Regions from separate parts of the Pandoraea faecigallinarum genome, predicted to be linked through region 1. Evidence: riboswitches for the same ligand, from Rfam matches in the RefSeq annotation. Region 1 holds a riboswitch; each other region holds the start of a gene.
What was found. A riboswitch is a leader RNA that binds a small molecule or an ion and turns the genes downstream of it on or off. The one in region 1 is predicted to bind cobalamin.
Positions count from the first base shown of each region.

Region 2: linked by a shared signal. The riboswitch ahead of cobW (cobalamin biosynthesis protein CobW) and the one ahead of AB870_RS03720 (TonB-dependent receptor) in region 1 are both predicted to bind cobalamin.
Region 3: linked by a shared signal. The riboswitch ahead of AB870_RS05985 (TonB-dependent receptor plug domain-containing protein) and the one ahead of AB870_RS03720 (TonB-dependent receptor) in region 1 are both predicted to bind cobalamin.

Region 1 is NZ_CP011807.3:819,841-826,290, forward strand. It holds gene AB870_RS03705 (FMN-dependent NADH-azoreductase) at 1-185, shown strand, start outside; gene AB870_RS03710 (aminotransferase class V-fold PLP-dependent enzyme) at 228-1,355, shown strand; gene AB870_RS03715 (amino acid permease) at 1,420-2,967, opposite strand; adenosylcobalamin (AdoCbl) riboswitch at 3,273-3,420, shown strand; gene AB870_RS03720 (TonB-dependent receptor) at 3,678-5,846, shown strand; gene AB870_RS03725 (ABC transporter ATP-binding protein) at 5,862-6,450, shown strand, end outside.
Region 2 is NZ_CP011807.3:3,917,900-3,924,349, reverse strand. It holds gene cobO (cob(I)yrinic acid a,c-diamide adenosyltransferase) at 1-518, opposite strand, end outside; gene AB870_RS27465 (cobalamin biosynthesis protein) at 505-849, opposite strand; partial or broken gene cobA (uroporphyrinogen-III C-methyltransferase) at 979-1,704, opposite strand; cobalamin riboswitch at 1,925-2,221, shown strand; gene cobW (cobalamin biosynthesis protein CobW) at 2,386-3,507, shown strand; gene cobN (cobaltochelatase subunit CobN) at 3,534-6,450, shown strand, end outside.
Region 3 is NZ_CP011807.3:1,315,442-1,321,891, reverse strand. It holds gene AB870_RS05995 (ABC transporter ATP-binding protein) at 1-563, opposite strand, end outside; gene AB870_RS05990 (FecCD family ABC transporter permease) at 560-1,555, opposite strand; gene AB870_RS05985 (TonB-dependent receptor plug domain-containing protein) at 1,625-3,595, opposite strand; cobalamin riboswitch at 3,762-4,013, opposite strand; gene AB870_RS05980 (hypothetical protein) at 4,103-4,414, shown strand; gene AB870_RS05975 (cell division protein ZapA) at 4,411-4,722, shown strand; RNA gene ssrS (6S RNA) at 4,756-4,936, shown strand; gene AB870_RS05965 (acyl-CoA dehydrogenase) at 5,068-6,450, opposite strand, start outside.

The sequences.
Region 1 (6,450 bases):
ACGCGCGTCAGCCCGACTTCCTCACGCCATATCTGCGGCATGCGCTGGGTTGCATCGGCATCCACGATGTGACGTTCTTCCTGATGCAAGGTCTGGTCGCCGGTTCGGATGCGGGCGAGCGTGCCCTGGCGGCGTGCCGCAGCGATCTGGCTCGCTATCTGGGACGTTGCGTCGGGGAGCGTTAGAATCTGTCCCATACCGGCAAATCACTAGTATCGGAGGCAGACATGCCAGGATTGCTCCCCGAGGTGGACCGCGACGGACTCCTCGAATATTCCGTCGTCTATACCGACCGCTCCATCAACCATATGTCGCAGCGCTTCCAGGGCGTGATGCGCGACATTTCCAATGGCCTGAAAAAGGTCTACAACGCGAGATCGGTCGTCGTGGTGCCCGGCAGCGGCACGTTCGGCATGGAGGCCGTGGCCCGTCAGTTCGCCACGAACAGGAAATGTCTTGTCATCCGCAACGGCTGGTTCAGCTTCCGTTGGACCCAGATCTTCGACATGGGCGGCATTCCGTCCGAATCGATCGTGCTCAAGGCACGCCCCGTCGAGCAAGGAAGGCAAGCGGCCTTCGCTCCCCCACCGATCGACGAAGTCGTTGCCGCGATCAAGGAAAACAAGCCCGATCTGGTCTTCGCACCGCACGTCGAGACGGCCTCAGGCATGATGTTGCCCGACGCCTATCTGCGCGCGGTGGCCGATGCCGTGCATTCGGTCGGCGGGCTGTTCGTGCTCGACTGCATTGCGTCGGGCACGGTATGGGTCGACATGCACGCCAGCGGCGTCGACGTGCTGATCAGCGCGCCGCAAAAGGGCTGGAGCGCGTCGCCGTGCTGCGCGCTGGTGATGCTCAGCGCACTTGCGCGCGAACGCATCGAGTCGACGACGAGCACCAGCTTTGCCTGCGATCTTCGTCAGTGGCTTCAGATCATGGAAGCCTACGAAAAGGGCGGCTTCGCGTATCACGCCACCATGCCCACGGACAGTCTCGCGAAGCTGCGCGACGTCATCGGGGAGACCGAAGCCTATGGACTGGAAAAGGTACGCGCGCAGCAGATCGAACTCGGCCAGCGCATTCGTGCGTTGTTGAAAGCGAAGGGCTTTCGCAGCGTGGCGGCCGACGGGTTCGAAGCCCCGGGGGTGGTGGTGAGCTATACCGACGACGAGGGCATTCGCTCCGGCAAGAAGTTCGCCGAAGTGGGCGTGCAGACGGCCGCCGGCGTGCCCCTTCGCTGCGACGAACCCGAGGACTTCAAGACGTTCCGCATTGGCCTGTTCGGACTGGACAAGCTCAACGATGTGAACGCGGCAGTGGAGCGCTTCGCCAAGGCGCTGGACAAGGTGCTGTAACGCGCGCTTCGCCTGCGCCCGTTCTGCGCGCGTCCTGCGCCTGTCTTGGGCGCGGGAGACAAGCCTAACGAAGCGCGCGACTTGCTGGCGCCTCGCCGTGAACGTCCGCCTGAGCCGGCGTCTGCGTTTTGGGGAAGTGCATGTCGCGATACTTCACGAAGCGCGAGCCGCGCACCACCCGGTAGCCCGCCCAGATCAGCAGGAACAGCGGAATGCCGATGTAGGTCGCCACCACGCCGCCCCAATCGATCTTGTCCTGAAGAAACGCCTCGTAGTTCTGGCCCAGCGTGATGACGAGGCACAGCACGAACGCGAAGATGGGGCCGAACGGGAAGAACGGCGAGACATACGGCAGATTCGACAGATCGTGGCCCTGCCGCACGTAGCCGCGACGGAACCGGTAATGGCTGATCGCAATGCCGAGCCACGCGATGAAGCCGGTCATGCCGGAGGTGTTGAGCAGCCAGATGTACACGGCGTTCGGGCTGAACACGAACGTGAAGAAGCACAGCGCGGCAACGGCGGCTGTCGCGAGCAATGCCCACGTCGGCACACCGTTGCGCGAGACATGCCCGAACACGCGCGGCGCCTTGCCGTCGCGGGCGAGGCTGTAGAGCATGCGCGTGGCCGCGTACATGCCGGAATTGCCCGCCGAGAGCACAGAAGTCAGCACGACGGCGTTCATGACCGAGGCCGCGCCGAGGAGCCCCGCGCGCTCGAAGATCAGCGCGAACGGGCTGACGCTGATGTCGGTGACGTCGTTGCGCAGCAGATGCGGGTCCGTGTACGGAATGAGCAGGCCGATGACGAGGATTGCCGCCACATAGAACAGCAGAATGCGCCAGAACACCTGACGCACGGCGCGCGGCAGATTGCGCGCCGGATCCTTCGATTCGCCGGCGGCAATGCCGATGAGTTCGGTGCCCTGGAACGAAAACCCCACGACCATTGCCACGCCGATCAATGCCGCGAAGCCGCCGGCGAAGGGAGCGTCGCCAATCGCCCAGTTCGCCACGCCGCCAGTCTCACCGCCGCGAATGATGCCGAGCAGCATCAGCACGCCCATTGCGACGAAGGCCAGCACGGCGACTACCTTGATGAGCGCGAACCAGAATTCGGCCTCGCCGAAGCCGCGCGCCGACAGGGCATTCAGGCCGAACGTGATCGCAAGAAAGAGGGCGCTCCAGTAGACGCCGGGCACGTTCGGGAACCAGTAAGCCATGACGAGCTGGGCGGCAACCAGGTCCACCGCCACCGTGACGGCCCAGTTGTACCAGTAGTTCCAGCCCAGCGCGAACCCGAAGCCCTCGTCGACATAGCGCGCGCCGTACGTCGAGAACGAGCCGGAAACCGGCATGGCGGCGGCCAGCTCGCCGAGGCTGGTCATCAGAAAATAGACCATGAGGCCGATCAGCACATAGCCCAGCAGTGCGCCGCCGGGCCCCGCCTGCGCGACGGTGGCGCCGGAGGCCACGAACAGGCCGGTCCCGATGGAGCCGCCCACTGCGATCATCGTCAGGTGACGGGCGGACAGGGAGCGACGCAGTTCCGACGGGGCGGCGTTCCCCGCCCCGGTGTCCTCGCGCAGCGGGTCATGTTCCGATATTGCCAAAGTCGTGTTCCTCGATAGCCTTATGAGCGAATAGGAGTCCCCCGGGCCGCCTTCGGACCGCGGGCATCGAGCATGGTGGTGCTTCGCGCATCTCCCGGACACCGACCATCGACTTCTAGTTGTGGGTGCCGGGGAAATGGATGCCCGGTTCGCAGACGCCGAACAGGCCGTGGGGGAGGTAATTCAGAGTGGGGGGATTGTACTGCGGGTCTCCCCGGCGAGGCTACTTTCTGCCGATCCCGGCGCTTGCCGATGCCATGGCGCCGAAATTTGTGAGTATCAATGATTTCGCAAAGCCGCAACAACACGTAGAATGCGCGCTACCGACGGCCGGAAGCTGGTGCAAATCCAGCGCGGTCGCGCCACTGTAACTCGTCGTTTCGACGGGAAGTCAGACCTGGCCGTCGGGCTCACCGACCTTTTTTTGGGGCGCGAAACCCCAGGAGACCACGTATGACCCGCACGCTTCGCTTGCTGCGAATCTCCCCGTTCGTCGATTTCTCTCGTGCGCCAGTCGCCGCGCACGCTCGTCTCGCCTTGCCGTTGTCTGCCTGAGCCGGGCTCGCGGCAAGACACATCACCGGACCCGCCCGGCGCCCGGCCTTCCGCCAGTCGCACCGATTCCCGCAACGCCCGGGATGCGGGCGCGCGTCCGCACGAGAAACGCACGATATCGATAAGTCGTCGCCCAGGACGACAGGGGAAGACTCATGCATCGCTCATGCCCGGGGGCCTTCACCGGAGCCCCGGCCACGCGCGGCTTTGCACACAAGCAAACCGCACAGTTCCTCGTCGGCGCATGCTCGCTGTTCGGCGGCGCCTCTACCTGCGCGTTTGCGGACGAGGCGAAGCTGCCGCCCGTTACCGTCAGCGCCCGGCATTCGCGCGACGACGCGCCCCTCTCCACGCCGGGCGACACCGGCTCGCGCCTGAACCTGTCGAGCCTCGACACGCCGGCGAGCGTGGAGTCCGTTACCGCCGCGCAGATCGAAGCGCGCGGTGACCAGACCGTCAACGACGCCGTCACGCGTGCTACCGGCTTCACCAGCACCGCCACCCCCGGCAATGGGGGCACCGCACTCGCCGTGCGCGGCTTCGCCGGCCAGGAATCGGTGATGACGCTCTACGACGGTACGCGGCTCTATCCCGGGGCGGGCACGATGACATTCCCGTTCGACACCTGGCAAGTCGAGCGGATCGACGTGCTGAGAGGACCGGCGTCGGTGCTGTATGGCGAAGGCGCCATCGGCGGTGTGGTGAACGTCATTCCCCGGCAGCCGCAGCGCGAATCCGCCACGACGCTTCAGGCAGGCTTCGGCACGCAGGCACAGAAGCGCTTCGCCCTCGACACGACCGGCGCCCTCGGTCCGATGCTGTCGTATCGCTTCTACGTGAGCGATAACCGCAGCAACGGCTGGGTCGAGCGTGGCGATTCGCATACGACGTCGGTCGGCGGTGCGGTAAAGCTCGACGTCTCGCCGCGACTGTCGTTCACGCTTTCCTACGATTACGCACGCCAGATGCCCGCGACGTACTTCGGTGTGCCGCTCAATGGCGGTGCGCTCGATACCGCGCTGCGCGACAGGAACTACAACGTCGGCAACGCGCTGATTGCCTATTTCGATCAGTCGACCCGGCTCACGGGCGTCTACCGTGCTGGCGACGGCATCACGATCCGCGATCAGTTGTATTACCTGAACACGCACCGGCACTGGCGCAATAGCGAGTCGTACGAGATGGACCCGTCGACGCGTCTGGTCACGCGCAGCGACTACATCGAGATCCTTCAGCACGAGCAGCAGGCCGGCAACCGGCTCGATGCGACGATCGAGCGTAGTCTCGCGGGCCATGCGAACCGCTTCGTGATCGGCGTCGAAGCGAATCGGATTTCGTTCCGTCGCGACAGCAATACGCCATTCGGCGGGTCGTCCGTCGTGAGCGCAGACGGCTTCGATCCGGGCGTGTTCGCCAGCCCCGATCCCACCGTACCCGAGTTCCGGACGCTCACGCATCAGGTTGCGCTGTTCGCCGAAGACCGCTTCGACATCACCTCACGGCTCTCGGCCGTGGGCGGCCTGCGTTACGACTATCTCGACTATTCGCGCCGTCAGCTTGCATCCGGTACGGCCTTCGGAAAGGCGTTCTCGAACGTCGGCTGGCGTCTGGGCCTTGTCTATCAGGTCGGTCCGTCGGCATCGGTTTACGGCCAGTACACGCGCGGCGCAGATAGCGTCGGCTCGCTCGTCACGCTGTCGCAATCGCAGACACAGTTCGAGCTGGCAACCGGCGAACAGTGGGAGGCGGGCTTCAAACAGGAACTGCCGGAGGGACGCGGCTTCTGGACGCTCGCCGTCTATCAGATCGTGAAAAAACATCTGCTGACGAGCGATCCGCTGCATCCGGGCGTCACGCAGCAGGTCGGTCAGCAGTCGTCTCGTGGCGTCGAACTGTCGGGGGCGCTGACGCTGGGCTACGGTGTCTCGGTCGAGGCGAATGCCGCACTGCTGCGCGCCCGTTACGATCGTTTCGACGAAAACGTCGGCGGTATGGCCGTCTCGCGCAGCGGCAACGTGCCGAACAACATTGCGCAGCAAACCGCCAACGTGTGGCTGACCTGCTCGCCGATTCGCGATGTGGTGCTCGGCGCCGGGTTGCGCTACGTCGGCCGCCGCTACAGCGATAACGCGAACACCGCACCGATGCCGTCTTACACCGTATTCGACGCCTCGGTGTCGTGGCGGGCGACCCGGCATATCGATCTCGCGCTCTACCTGCGCAATCTGGGCAATCGCGCGTACGCGGTGACGTCGGAATCGCCCACCGAGTGGTTGCTCGGCCCGTCGCGCTCGGCGCAGGTCGTCGCGACGATGAAGTTCTGAGCCTGCCGTCCGACGATGCGCGGCGAACTTCACATTGCCCATCTCAGCTGGTCGCCCGAAGACCATGCCGAGCTCACGCCGGAGGGCGGAGCGCCACTGCTTCAGTCGATCTCGCTCGATGTCGCGCGCGGCGAATTCGTGGGGTTGATCGGGCCGAACGGCAGCGGCAAGACGAGCCTGCTGCGCTGTGCATTCCGCTACGCGAAGCCGCAGGCGGGCACGGTGACGCTCGACGGCATCGACGTGTGGCGCGAATCGCCGCGCTGGTCTGCGCAGCACATCGCCGTGCTGTTGCAGGAGTTGCCTGACGACTTCGGGCTCGACGTCGAACAGGTCGTGCGGATGGGGCGCACGCCGCACAAACGTCTGCTCGATGCCGATACGCTCGCCGATGCGGCCATTGTCGACAAAGCCCTGCGCGACGTCGACATGACGCTCGCGCGTGCGCGCCCCTTCGCCACCCTCTCGGGGGGAGAGAAGCAGCGCGTGTTGCTCGCGCGCGCTCTCGCGCAACAACCCGACGTATTGATGCTCGACGAGCCGACCAGCTTTCTCGATCTGCATCATCAGGTCGAACTCATGCGCCTGATCCGCGCATTGAAGG
Region 2 (6,450 bases), 2.1 Mb from region 1:
GCTTCGATCAGCTCGTCCGGCGCGTGCCGGCCGGTGACGACGACGTGCTGCATCTCGCCGCGTGCGCCGAGCACGCCGAGCACTTCCTCAAGCGGCAGATACTTGTACTTCAGCACGGTGTTCAGTTCGTCGAGAATCACCATCTTGTAGTTGCCGCTCCCGATCATGTCGACGGCCGCCTGCCAGCCTTTGCGCGCCGTCGCGATGTCGGCGTCGCGGTTCTGCGTATTCCACGTGTAGCCGTCGCCCATCGTGACGAAGTCGCATCGGGCATGGCTGCCGAGAAAGTCGCGCTCGGACGTGTGCAATGCGCCCTTGATGAACTGCACGACACCGATGCGCTGATCGTGGCCCAGCATGCGAACCGCCATGCCGAACGCCGCGGTGCTCTTGCCCTTGCCATTGCCGGTGTGCACGATGAGAAGGCCCTTTTCGGTCGTCGCTGCGGCCTGCTTCTTTTCGTGTCCCTCGCGGCGTCGCTGCGTCATGCGCAGGTGGGATTCGCTATCGGTCTTCATCGTGTCGTGACTCCATTGGCGCTTTCGTGGCGATGGCGACGCTCAGGCCATCGCCGATATGCCGGGCGGCAAGCAACGTGCCGCCCGACGCGGCCAGCAATGCGCAGGGCTCGCAGACGGCGTGCACGCCGGTGTGTTGGTAAACGGTGTTCGAACGTGGCAACTGCGGATGGGCATCCAGACACGTTTCGATATCCGCAGGTGCGCATCCTATCAAGGCAAGGCCGTGATGCTCGCAGAAACGGACGAGCGCGGGGTCGGCGGCCTTTCTGTCGAGCGTTGCCACCGCGCCGACTTCCGCCAGCGTGCGTGACCCCAGCGCCGCGCGCACGGCGGCCTCGATCTGTTCGGCCGTCACACCCTGCCGGAAGCCGATGCCGACACTCAGCGGCCGTACCGCGGCGATCGGGACAGCACGCTTCGGGATGGCAGGCTTCGGGCCGGCAGAGTCGGACGTATGCGCCAGCGAGACCACCTCGCCGATCACGATAATCGATGGCGAGCCGATGCCGGCGGCCCGGACCTTGGCGGGCAGGGCGTTCAGCGTGGCAAGCACGTGACGCTGCGCCGGCAACGTCGCCGACTCGATGGCGGCACACGGTGTGCACGGCGCCAGCCCGGCTTGCAACAGGCGATTCGCGATGTCTTCCAGACGCAGGATGCCCATGTAGATGACGAGCGTGAGGCCCGCGGCGGCGAGCGCCTGCCAATCCGGCTCGTCGTCGCCCGCGCCGTGCCCCGTCACGAAGATCGTGCCCTGCGCCAGCCCCCGGTGCGTCACGGGAATGCCGAGCGTCGTTGGCGCAGCAATGCCGGCGGTGATGCCGTTGACGATCTCCACGGCAACGCCTTCGGCTTGCAGGGCCAGCAGTTCTTCGCCGCCGCGTCCGAAAACGAACGGGTCGCCGCCCTTCAGACGCGCCACGCTGCGGCCGGCGCGCAAGTGCGCGAGCATCAGCTCGATGATCTCGCGTTGCGGGGTGGAGGCATGTCCGCCGCGCTTGCCGACGTGGACGACCTGTGCCTGTGGCCCGGCCATGAGGAGCACGTCCGGATTCACGAGGTCGTCCACCAGCACGACATCCGCGACGGCGAGCGCCCGCATGGCCTTGACAGTGATGAGTTCGGCGTCGCCCGGCCCGGCGCCGATCAGCCAGGCGCGGCGCTCGTGGCTCGTGGCACTCATTGGGGACCTCGTGCGTGACGATGGACCTGAAGGCCGGCGTTCATGTGACGAGGGGATGCGAGAACGATGCCCGGCATCCGGGAGGGACATGCCGCCGGAGGGGGGCCAGGACGATGACTCGATGCACTGCAACGTCTCACAGGGGGATGAAAAAATCTGGTGGCGAGCATACCACAGGCGTTTGCCCGTTCGCTGCCTTGACGCAGCGGTATCCGGCACCTACACTCGCGGCTAATCTGGTGCTCGCGCGCATGTTCCCGTGCGCGCAGTTAAACGGGAAACAGGAGAGCGGCGCGACCACGCGCAAGTCGTGCGACGCGACGCTCCAGCCTGTGCTGCCCCCGCAACGGTAAAACGAAGGCGCCGCAGTCATGCGGTGCCGGGCCGTCTTCAACCCCGCAGGTGTTTCATCTGTTTCAAGGGGCGAGACCACTGCGCAACAGCCTTCGATGGCGGCGTGGGAAGGTGAAGCGGCCGTTTCGTCAGCCCGGATACCGGCCGGAGAAGACGATTGGCACTGCGGGTAGGCGGTGTGCAGTCAAACCCTCAGCTTTGTCACGCTTTCTCCGTTTTTCCGATGCAGCCGCCGGCGGCGGCACGGTCGCGTCCTGCCGGGCGGGCCGCGCGCCGTACCGACGACGGTGCCGGGCGGGGTCAGGCGTGCGACTACGCTTTGCTTCCATGTCGAGTTCCATGCGCAAGATCCCCGTGACCGTGATTACGGGCTTCCTCGGTAGCGGTAAGACCACGCTGCTGCGTCACATCCTGTCCGGCAACAACGGCCTGCGCGTCGCCGTGATCGTCAACGAGTTCGGCGAGCTTGGCATCGACGGCGAGATTCTCAAGGGCTGCGGCATCGGCTGCGACGAGAACGGCCGGGAGACCGAGGGCCAACTGTTCGAACTGGCCAACGGCTGCCTGTGCTGCACCGTGCAGGAGGAGTTCTTCCCGGTGATGGAAGCGCTCAACGAGCGACGCGACCGGATCGACCACGTGCTGATCGAAACCTCCGGGCTGGCGCTGCCCAAGCCGCTGGTGCAGGCCTTCAACTGGCCGTCGATTCGCAATGGCTTCACCGTTGATGCGGTCATTACGGTCGTTGACGGTCCTGCGGCGGCCAGCGGGCAATTCGCCGAAAATCCCGACGCCGTCGATGCGCAGCGCAAGGCCGACCCGAACCTCGATCACGAGTCGCCGCTGCACGAACTGTTCGAAGATCAACTGAGTGCAGCCGATCTCGTCGTCCTCAATAAGACCGATCTGCTCGACGAGGCGGCGCAGGCCAGCGTATCGGCGGCGATCCGGGAGGCGTTGCCCGCGCACGTGAAGATCGTGCCCGCCAGCAATGGCAACCTCGACCTGGGTGTGCTGCTCGGCCTGAACTCGGCGTCCGAGCAAACCATCGACCAGCGCCACGATCACCACGGCTCGGCGGACGACGCCGACCATCACCACGACGCGTTCGATTCGGTCATGGTCTGCGTGTCGACGCAGGCCTCCGACGCTCTGGACGCGTTGGGCGCGTCCGCATCGCGCGAGACGATCATCGCGGCGTTGCGTCAACTGGTCGAGCATCACACGATCTACCGTGCGAAGGGTTTCACGGCCTTGCCCGGTGCGCCGATGCGCCTTGTCGTGCAGGGTGTGGGCCAGCGTTTCGACAGCTATTTCGACCGTCACTGGCGCGCGGCGGACGTGCGCGGCAGCCGCTTCGTGCTGATCGGCGAAGATCTCGACGCCGACGCGCTTCAGCGCGAGTTCGACGCCGCACTGCGCGCGATCTCGCCCGTCGCGACGGCCTGACGCACGCCCCCCGGACGACGCCTCGCATGCATCTGCTACGCACAGTCCCCGGCGGCTTCGTCGACGACGCGGCCGGTGTGATCCGCATCGACCAGCAGCCTGCCGACATCGTCGTGCTCAGTTCCGCCGACACGACGTTGTCGCTGCTGGCGAGCGTGGTCGAGCGCCTCGGTGACGATTTCCCAAGTCTGCGGCTCGCCAATGTCACGTATCTGCGCCAACCGGCGTCGGTCGATTTCTATGTCGAGGATGTCTTGCGGCATGCGCGCGTGGTGGTGGTCGATCATCTCGGCGGCGAGGCGTACTGGCCGTACGGCATCGAGCAGATCGTCGCGCTGGCACAGCGTCGTGGGCAAATGCTCGTGATGTTCTCGGGCGACTTGCAGGAAGACCCGAATCTCACGGCGTTGAGCACGGCGAGCCCCGAGTTCTGCGCGCGTTTGTGGCGCTATCTGCGTCAGGGCGGCCCGGTCAACGCCGAAGCGTTCCTGCGGGCCATCGCGTGGCAGGCGCTGGGGTGGGGCGAGGAACCGCCGCTGCCGCTCGCCGTGCCGAATGCGGCGCTTTATCATCCGCACAACCATCACCCGGCGATGGCCGACTGGCATGCCGATTGGCAGGCCGGCGCGCCTGTCGTCGCGATTCTCTTTTATCGCGCGCATTTGCAGGCGGCCAATACCCGCGTGTTCGACGCCCTGATCGATGCGCTCGCCGCGCGGGGCCTGAACCCGCTGCCGATTGCGATCACCTCGCTCAAGGACGCATTGAGTTGCGACGTCGTGCAACGGCTTTGCGACGCGCACGATGTCTCGCTCGTGCTCAATACCACGGCTTTTTCGACGTCGACGCCGCACGATCCGCGCCTGGCGCAGGGCTTCGGCATCGACGCCCCGGTATTGCAGGTCATTCTCAGCGGGGGCAACCGCGACGATTGGGTCGAGGACAATCAGGGGTTGAATTCGCGCGACATCGCCATGCACGTTGCGTTGCCCGAGGTCGATGGCCGCATCATTACGCGCGCGATCAGCTTCAAGGGGCTGGACTACCGTTGCTCACGCACCGAAGTCGACGTCGTGCGTTATCAGCCGGATCCGGAGCGTGTCGAATTCGTTGCGGAACTGAGCCGTCGCTGGTGCCTGCTGCGCAAGAAACCCAACGCGCAGAAGCGACTCGCGCTGGTGCTGGCCAACTACCCGGCGAGCGAAGGGCGCATCGGCAACGGTGTCGGCCTCGACACACCGGCATCGGTGCTCGGGATTCTGACGCTGCTGCGCGACGAGGGTTATCGCGTCGACGAACTGCCGCCCGACGGCGACGCATTGATGGCGCGGTTGACCCGAGGTGTGACCAACGATCCCGGCATGCGCGCGCTGCGACCGGCGTTTCAGAGTTATGCGCTTGACGATTATCTGGCGGCATTCGCGACGCTGCCCGCCCCGGTACGCGAGGCGCTCGACGCGCGCTGGGGACCGGCGGATCGGGACCCGACGCTACGTCAGCGGCGTTTCATGATCGCCGGCTGGCGATGCGGGAACGTCTTCGTCGGCATTCAGCCCTCGCGTTCGCGGGTCGATGGCGACTACGCGAGCTACCACGACGCCGAACTGGTGCCGCCGCACGCCTATCTGGCGTTCTACTTCTGGCTGCGGCATACGTTCGGCGTGGACGCCGTCGTACATGTGGGCAAGCACGGCAGCCTCGAATGGCTGCCGGGCAAGAGTGTTGCGCTGTCGGACCGTTGCTGGCCGGATCTCACGCTCGGGCCGACGCCGCACCTGTACCCGTTCATCGTCAATGATCCCGGCGAAGGCAGTCAGGCGAAACGCCGCGCGCAGGCCGTCATCGTCGACCACTTGATGCCGCCGCTCACGCGCGCCGAGTCATACGGTCCGTTGCAGGATCTGGAGCGCCAGGTCGACGAGTATTACGACGCCCTGATGGTCGACATGCGTCGCGCGAAACTGCTACGCCGCACGATTCTCGAGACTATCGTGCGGCATCGTCTGCATGAGGAGTTGAGTCTCGACGCGCCGAGCGGTCAGGAAGCGGAAGACGAATTACTCACGCGCGTGGACACGTGGCTGTGCGAGTTGAAGGAAACGCAGATTCGTGACGGACTTCATATTTTCGGACGCTCGCCGACCGGGCGCGAACGTTGCGACACGTTGCTCGCGCTGATGCGCTTTCCGGTGCGTGCCGGACAGGGGCGCGACGCGGGTCTGATCGACGCGCTGGCGAAAGACTTGCGGATCGATGGCGGGTTCGATCCGCTTGGCGCCGAAGCGGCGACGCCGTGGACTGGGCCGCGCCCGGCATTGCTCGCGTGCGTGAGCGATGCGCCGTGGCGCCATCAGGGCGATACGCGCGAGCGGCTGGAGTTGCTGGGCGCACGCCTGCTACAGATGCTGGCGAGTGAAGGGACGGCGTCGCTCGACACCGCCACGCAGGCGCTCCCGGCCACGCGCGAGGTGTTGGCCCGCGCGCGGGACGAAGTGCTGCCCGCGCTCGATGCGTGCGGCAGCGAGGAGTTGCGCCATCTCAAACGAGGTCTCGAAGGCCGTTTCGTGCCGCCGGGGCCGAGCGGTGCGCCGTCGCGCGGGCGTCCCGACGTCCTGCCGACCGGACGCAACTTCTACTCGGTGGACACCCGCGCGATTCCCACGCAGACGGCCTGGGCGCTGGGCGTGAAGTCCGCGCGCCATCTGATCGAGCGCCACTTGCAGGACCATGGCGACTATCCGCGCGCCGTCGGCTTGTCGGTCTGGGGCACGGCCACGATGCGCACTGGTGGCGACGACATTGCGCAGGCGTTCGCGCTGCTTGGCGTACGCCCGAAATGGGCGCCAGGCAGTCACCGTGTGACGGACTTCGAAATCCTGCCGCCAGGCGGCATGGAGCGCCCCCGTATCGACGTCACGCTGCGGGTGTCCGGGTTCTTTCGCG
Region 3 (6,450 bases), 500 kb from region 1:
AGCGACACCCGCTGACGTTCACCGCCCGACAGGGTCATGACGTCGCGCGCCGCGAAGTCTTCGAGACCAACCTTCGCGAGCGCGGCGTGCGCAAGGGCGACATCGTCGTCAGCCTCCCACGCCCCCCACCGGCCTTGGGCGAGATAGGGGTGACGACCGGCCAGCACCACTTCGAGGGCCGTCGCACCGAAGGCATCCCGCGTCTGTTGCGGCATCAGGGCTCGCACCCGGGCCAGCGGCGCCGCACGCCACTGCGCCAGCCTCTTGCCGCCGATCATCACACGACCGCTTGCGGTAATCGCTGCATCGCGCGCCGGATTTTCCTCGACGGGACGCAGGCCCGCGAGTGTGCCCAGCAGCGTCGTCTTGCCCGCGCCGTTCGGTCCGGCAAGACACCAGCACTCGCCCGGCGCGACGGCAAGATCGAGCCGATCGACGAGCACGCGCTCGTCCGCATGCAATGTCAGCGCATGCGTTTGCAGCAATGGGTCGCGCGCCGATTCCGGCGTGGGCGACGGCGTATTGCCGGAGGTATTCACGGAAAGGTTTGCGGACCTTGTCATCGGATCACCCGGTGCGACAACAACCACAGGAATACGGGCACGCCGATCATCGCCGTGATCACGCCCACGGGCAGTTGCGTCGGGGCGATGACGGTGCGCGCCACCAGGTCCGCCACCATCAGCAACGCCCCGCCGCCGAGCGCTGCCGCGGGCAGCAGCATGCGCTGATCGTTGCCGAAGCGCAGGCGCAGGATGTGCGGCACGACGAGCCCCACGAAACCGATGCTGCCCGCCGTGGTAACCGCCACCGCCGTCGCGAGCGACGCCGCCAGATAGACCCGCATGCGCAACGGTCCGACGGCCACACCGACGGCCTGGGCGACGGCGTCGCCACGCAGCAGCACGTTCAGCCGGTGCGCAACGGGACAAACGATGAGCAGCGTCACGAGGAGCGCGATCACCGGCAGCGCGGCACGGTCCACGCCGTTCAGATCGCCGGTCAGCCAGAACAACATGCCGCGCAGGCTCGCGTCGGGGGCAAGCGTGAGAATGAGCGTGGCGAGCGCGCCGAATCCGGCGGCCATCATCACGCCGGTGAGTAACAGCTTGGCGCTGCTGTCCTGATCGCCGGGACGCAGGAAACTGCGGCGCGAGAGTCCCATCACGATAGCGATGGCGGCGAGCGCACCGAGAAAGGCGCTCGTCTGCACCCAGAAAAACGGCAACATGAGTGCGAGCGAGACAAGCGCCGCGACACTCGCACCGCCGGAGATGCCCAGCACATAGGGATCGGCCAGCGGATTGCGCAGCAACGTCTGCATGAGCGTGCCGGCGACGGCGAGCAGGCCGCCGCAGGCAAATGCCGCCAGCGCGCGCGGCAAACGCAAACGCCAGATCACGTCACCCGCGAGGCCCACGTCGTGCCCCAATGCCATGGCACCGATCTCGCGCAGCGAAACCGGCACGCTCCCCAGCCTGAGCGACGCGATGAGCGTGAGCAGCGCAACGCTGGCCAACCCCGTCCAGATGGCGAAGGCGCGACGCAGCGTCATGCGGCGGCGCCTCTTGCCCGGGCGGCCGCACCGGGCGCGACGTATGTCCGTCGGGCACCGTCCGTGTGCTTAGAACTGCTTCCAGCCGAGTGAGACATAGATTGCGCGTCCAAGGGTGTTGTAGCCATAGACCGTCTGGTATTGCTTGTTGAACACGTTGTCCAGATGCGCCGAGACATACCAGGATTTGTCGATGTCGTACCGTGCCTGAAGGTTGAAGAGTGCGTAGGCGCCAAGATGCTGGCCTCCCGTATCGTAACGCTCGCCGCTATAGAAGACATCGCCGCCGACACTGAACTTGCCGAAAAGCGACTGCGTCACGCCGAACGAGCCGTACTGCCTGGCGCGACGGGCAAGGACCTTGCCGGCGTCCAGATCGGTCGGATTCTGACGCGTGAACGACGCGCGCACGTCCGTCCCCGTCCACTGAATCTTGCCCTGATACGTCAGTTCAAGCCCTTCGACGCGGGCGTTTGCCACGTTCGCCGCGGTATACGGGTACACCGTGAGCGACTGGATCAGATTGGTGTAGTTCGTGCGAAACAGCGCAAGCTTCGCCAAACCGAAGCGCGCGTCGTAGAACTGCACGGCAAGTTCTTTCGAGATCGAGCGTTCCGGTTGCAGATTCGGGTTGCCGAAGCCCGGGTAGAACAGTTCGTTGAAGGTCGGCGCGCGAAAACCGTCGGACGCGTTCGCCATCAGCTTCCACTGGTCGGTCAGCCGGTAGCCGTAGCCGACCCAGTAGCTGTTGGCACCGCCGAAGTCGGAATACATGTCGCGGCGCACCGTCGCCTGTACCTCGTGTCTGTCTGCAATCACGCCTTCGTAGCCGACGTAGAACGAGTCGAGATGGCGGTTATTGCGGTCGTACTTCGTGCTGCTCTCGACCGTCTGTTCCTGACGCGTGTAACCGGCAATCAACTTCTGATCCGGCATGAAGGCGTATTCGTTCGCCCAGTCGATCTGATGGCTAGACGTATGGTAATTGCCGTTGCCCGCGCCGTTCAGGTAGTTATAGTTGTAATCGTCGCCCTGCGTGACGGTAAGGCGCGTGCTCCACTTGTCGGTGATCTTGCCTTTGGCATAGGCCGATATCTGACGCACCCGGGCATCGGTGTCGTTCAGATCGGAGGGCTTGCCGAATGCGTTGTCGTAGCTGATGCTGCCGTCGCTCTGGAACAGGCGTACGCCGGCTTCCCACGTGGAGCCGAACTTGCGCGACAGCGTGGCCGTGACGCTCGTGTTGTCGTCGCCATTTCGGTTCGGATTGACCTTGGGCGCGAAGCGCGGGTCCTGGGCCGAGATGCCGTTGGTGTGAAAGCGCGAGATGTCGAGCGAGAAGCGCGTCTTGCCGTCTTCGAAGGACCCGGCAATACCGGCGTTCGCCTGCGTGGTGTTGTTCGTGCTGTAGCCCAGTTCGGCGTAGGCTCTGGGCGGACCGCCGTCGCCGTGGCGCGTGAAGATCTGGATCACGCCGCCGACCGCCTGGGAGCCGTACAGCGCGGACACATTGCCGCGCACGATTTCGATGTGGTCGATCTGCGACACTGGAATTTGCGCGATGTTGGTCGTGCCGGTCGTGGCGGAGTTGACGGGCACGCCGTCGATCAGCACGAGCGATGCGTTCGACGCCGCGCCGCGCATGAAAATGCTGGCCGACGCGCCAAAGCCGCCGTTCTGTGCGATCTCCACGCCGGCCTGACCGCGCAGCAGCGTCGGCAAATCCTGGGCCTGACTTTGCTCGATTTGTTCGCGCGTGATGACCGAGGTGGAAGCGAGCGTGTCCACGAGCTTTTGCTCGGTGCGCGAGGCCGTGACGACGGTCGTATTGAGGGTGGGCGCGCCGTCGGCGGCTCGTGCATTGCAAGCGCAGGCGGCCAGCAAGGCGGCGCCGAGCGCGAGACGATATGGCGTCTGCGCGAGCGGTGCAAATGGTGCAGACAGCGCAGACGGTGGGAAAGGCGTCAGGGCAGCGCTGGCCGGGGGGCGACGTGAAAAAGCAGACGCGTGCGGCGTCATCGCGCGAACGTGGGTGCGCATGGTCGAGTGTAACTTCCGTAGTTTTCTTATTGCCTTGGCCCGTTCCCCCGCAGGCCGCCGACGAAAGGGGAGCGTCGCGGACACGTCGGCATGCGAGCATCACAGGCAGCATCGACACTTGAAAACGACGGCATGCCGCCTGCGGCTTGCGCTGGGCGGCATGCTGAATTCCCCACTCACTTGGGCCGGTATCCGGGCTGGTCATCGTCGCGCCTGACCGGCCTTCCCGTGCACGGTGAGGACACAGTGGCGTTGGAGGCGAAGCGCGTTTTCGGAAACCTTTCGGGTCGAAAGAATGACTTACCGTTGCGGGGGCAGCACAGGTTGGCCAGCCCGTGTGGGGACGCGGCTCCCTGTTTCCCGTTTAACTGCGCATGCCGGGAGGGCGTGCGCGAGCACCGAAGTGCCGCAAGTGTAGGGGCCATTCGAATGAGCGTCAATGCTCGTTCGTCGGGCATTGGCCGCCGATTCCGTTAGAATGTAGGGCAATCAAGAGGACGCAGCCCGATGCTCACCGATCTCGACAATCTCACCGACAAAATGGAACAGTTGGTTGTCATCAGCCAACGCTTTCACCAACACAATCAGGCGCTGCTTGCGGAACTCGACCGCGCGCGTGCCGAATGTGAAGAAACCCGCGCCGCCATTGAGCAATTGCGCACGGAACGCGACGCGTTGCGAGTGCAACGCGATCAACTCGCCGCCAAGATCGACGAGGCTCAGGTTCGCCTGAACGCGATCCTTGAAAAGCTTCCGACGCAAAACCCCGCTGAGGGTCAGATGGATCTGCTCGGCACCCCCGGTGGAGAACACGCATGACGATCAAGCAGCTTGAAGTTCATATTCTCGAACAGTCTTACCGCCTCGCCTGCCCGCCGGAACACGAAGCCGACCTGCTCGCGTCCGTCTCGCGCGTGGACGCGGAAATGAGCAAGGTTCGCGCGCAAAGCAGCGTGCGTGGCACCGACCGGATTGCCGTCATGGCAGCGTTGAGTCTGGCATCCGAATTGCTTGCGTTGGAAAAGAGTATTGCTGCCGGACAAGCATTCCCCGCCGAAGAAATTCAGCGTAGAATGCAAGCCATGGACGAACGGCTGAGCGCGGTAATCGATCAGTATCAAAGCTGAAGAGCGCGCGGGCCGTCCGGTCCAAAAGGTTAGTTTTCCCTGCCTGGTTCGCGAAAGTCATAGATTCCTTGAACCAATGATCTGTTGCAGGTTGCGGAAGTTTGTAGTGCTGGCGTGAGCGTCACTCTGTCTGATGAACCCAAAGCGCTACTAACCGCGACCACCTTGAACCTTCGGTTCAGGATGCCGGCTTAGCGGCTGAGGCGGGGACCCGATACACGGCACTGCGTTCGCGCAGTGCCGTTTTTTTCGTCCGGCGTCGTTGCGCGCTTCATCTCGACGCCGGAGCACCGCCCAAAAGAATGGCGACCCGAGGGTCGCCTTTTTTCATTTGACGTACTGCGATCAGAACTGGGCTTCGTCGAGCGAGAGCGCCGAGTCCGCGCCTTCGGTGATGGCCTGCGCAAGTCCCGGGGCCTGCGTCAGAATGTGGTCCGCGAAGAAGCGTGCCGTGCCAATCTTGGCGTCGTAGAAGGATGGGTCCCGATCGCGCAGCGCCTGCGCGGCGAGCAGCGCACGTCCCATTTGCCAGCCCCCCAGCACGATGCCCGCGAGTTTCAGATACGGCACGCTGCCGGCGAACACCGCGTTGGCATTGTCCTGCGTATTCGCCACAACGTAGTCCACCACGATGGACAGCGCTTCGCGGCCCTTCGCGAGGCGGTCCGCCACCGACGTCGCCACGCCGCCCGCCGCACGCAGTTCGCGCTCCGTCGCCGCAATCTGCTCGCATAGCGCGTTGGCCACGGCACCGCGATCGCGCAACGTCTTGCGTCCGATCAGATCGTTTGCCTGAATTGCCGTCGTGCCTTCGTAAATCGGCAGAATGCGTGCGTCGCGATAGTACTGTGCCGCGCCCGTCTCTTCGATGAACCCCATGCCGCCGTGCACCTGCACGCCGAGGCTGGTGACTTCGAGCGACATTTCCGTGCTCCAGCCCTTCACGATCGGCACGAGGAACTCGTAGACCGCTTGCGCGCGCTTGCATGCGTCGGCATCGGCCGCGTGGTGGGCGATGTCGGCCTGCGCCGCCGCCACATAGGCAAGCGCGCGCGCACCTTCGGTGAGCGAACGCATCGTCATGAGCATGCGTTTGACGTCGGGGTGATGAATGATGGTCACGGCGTCGCGCGACGAACCGTCCACGGGACGGCTTTGCAGACGATCACGTGCATACGCCACCGCATGCTGATACGAACGCTCGGCGATGGCCACGCCCTGCATGCCCACGGCGAAACGCGCCGCGTTCATCATGATGAACATGTATTCCAGGCCACGGTTTTCTTCCCCGACGAGGTAGCCCGTCGCGCCGCCGTGATCGCCGAATTGCAACACCGCCGTCGGGCTCGCCTTGATGCCCAGCTTGTGTTCGATCGACACGCAATGCACGTCGTTGCGCGCACCAAGGTTGCCCTGGGCGTCGACATGGAACTTGGGTACGATGAACAGCGAAATGCCTTTCACGCCCGGGGGCGCATCAGGCGTGCGGGCAAGCACGAGGTGGACGATGTTCTCGGCCATGTCGTGTTCGCCGAACGTGATGAAAATCTTCGTGCCGAACAAGCGATAGGTGCCATCGGCTTCGCGCTCCGCGCGCGTGCGCACCATCGCGAGATCTGAGCCCGCCTGCGGCTCGGTCAGGTTCATCGTGCCGGTCCACTCGCCCGAGAGGAGCTTGGGCACGTAGAGCTTACGTTGTTCATCGGTGCCTGCGGTGAGCAGCGCTTC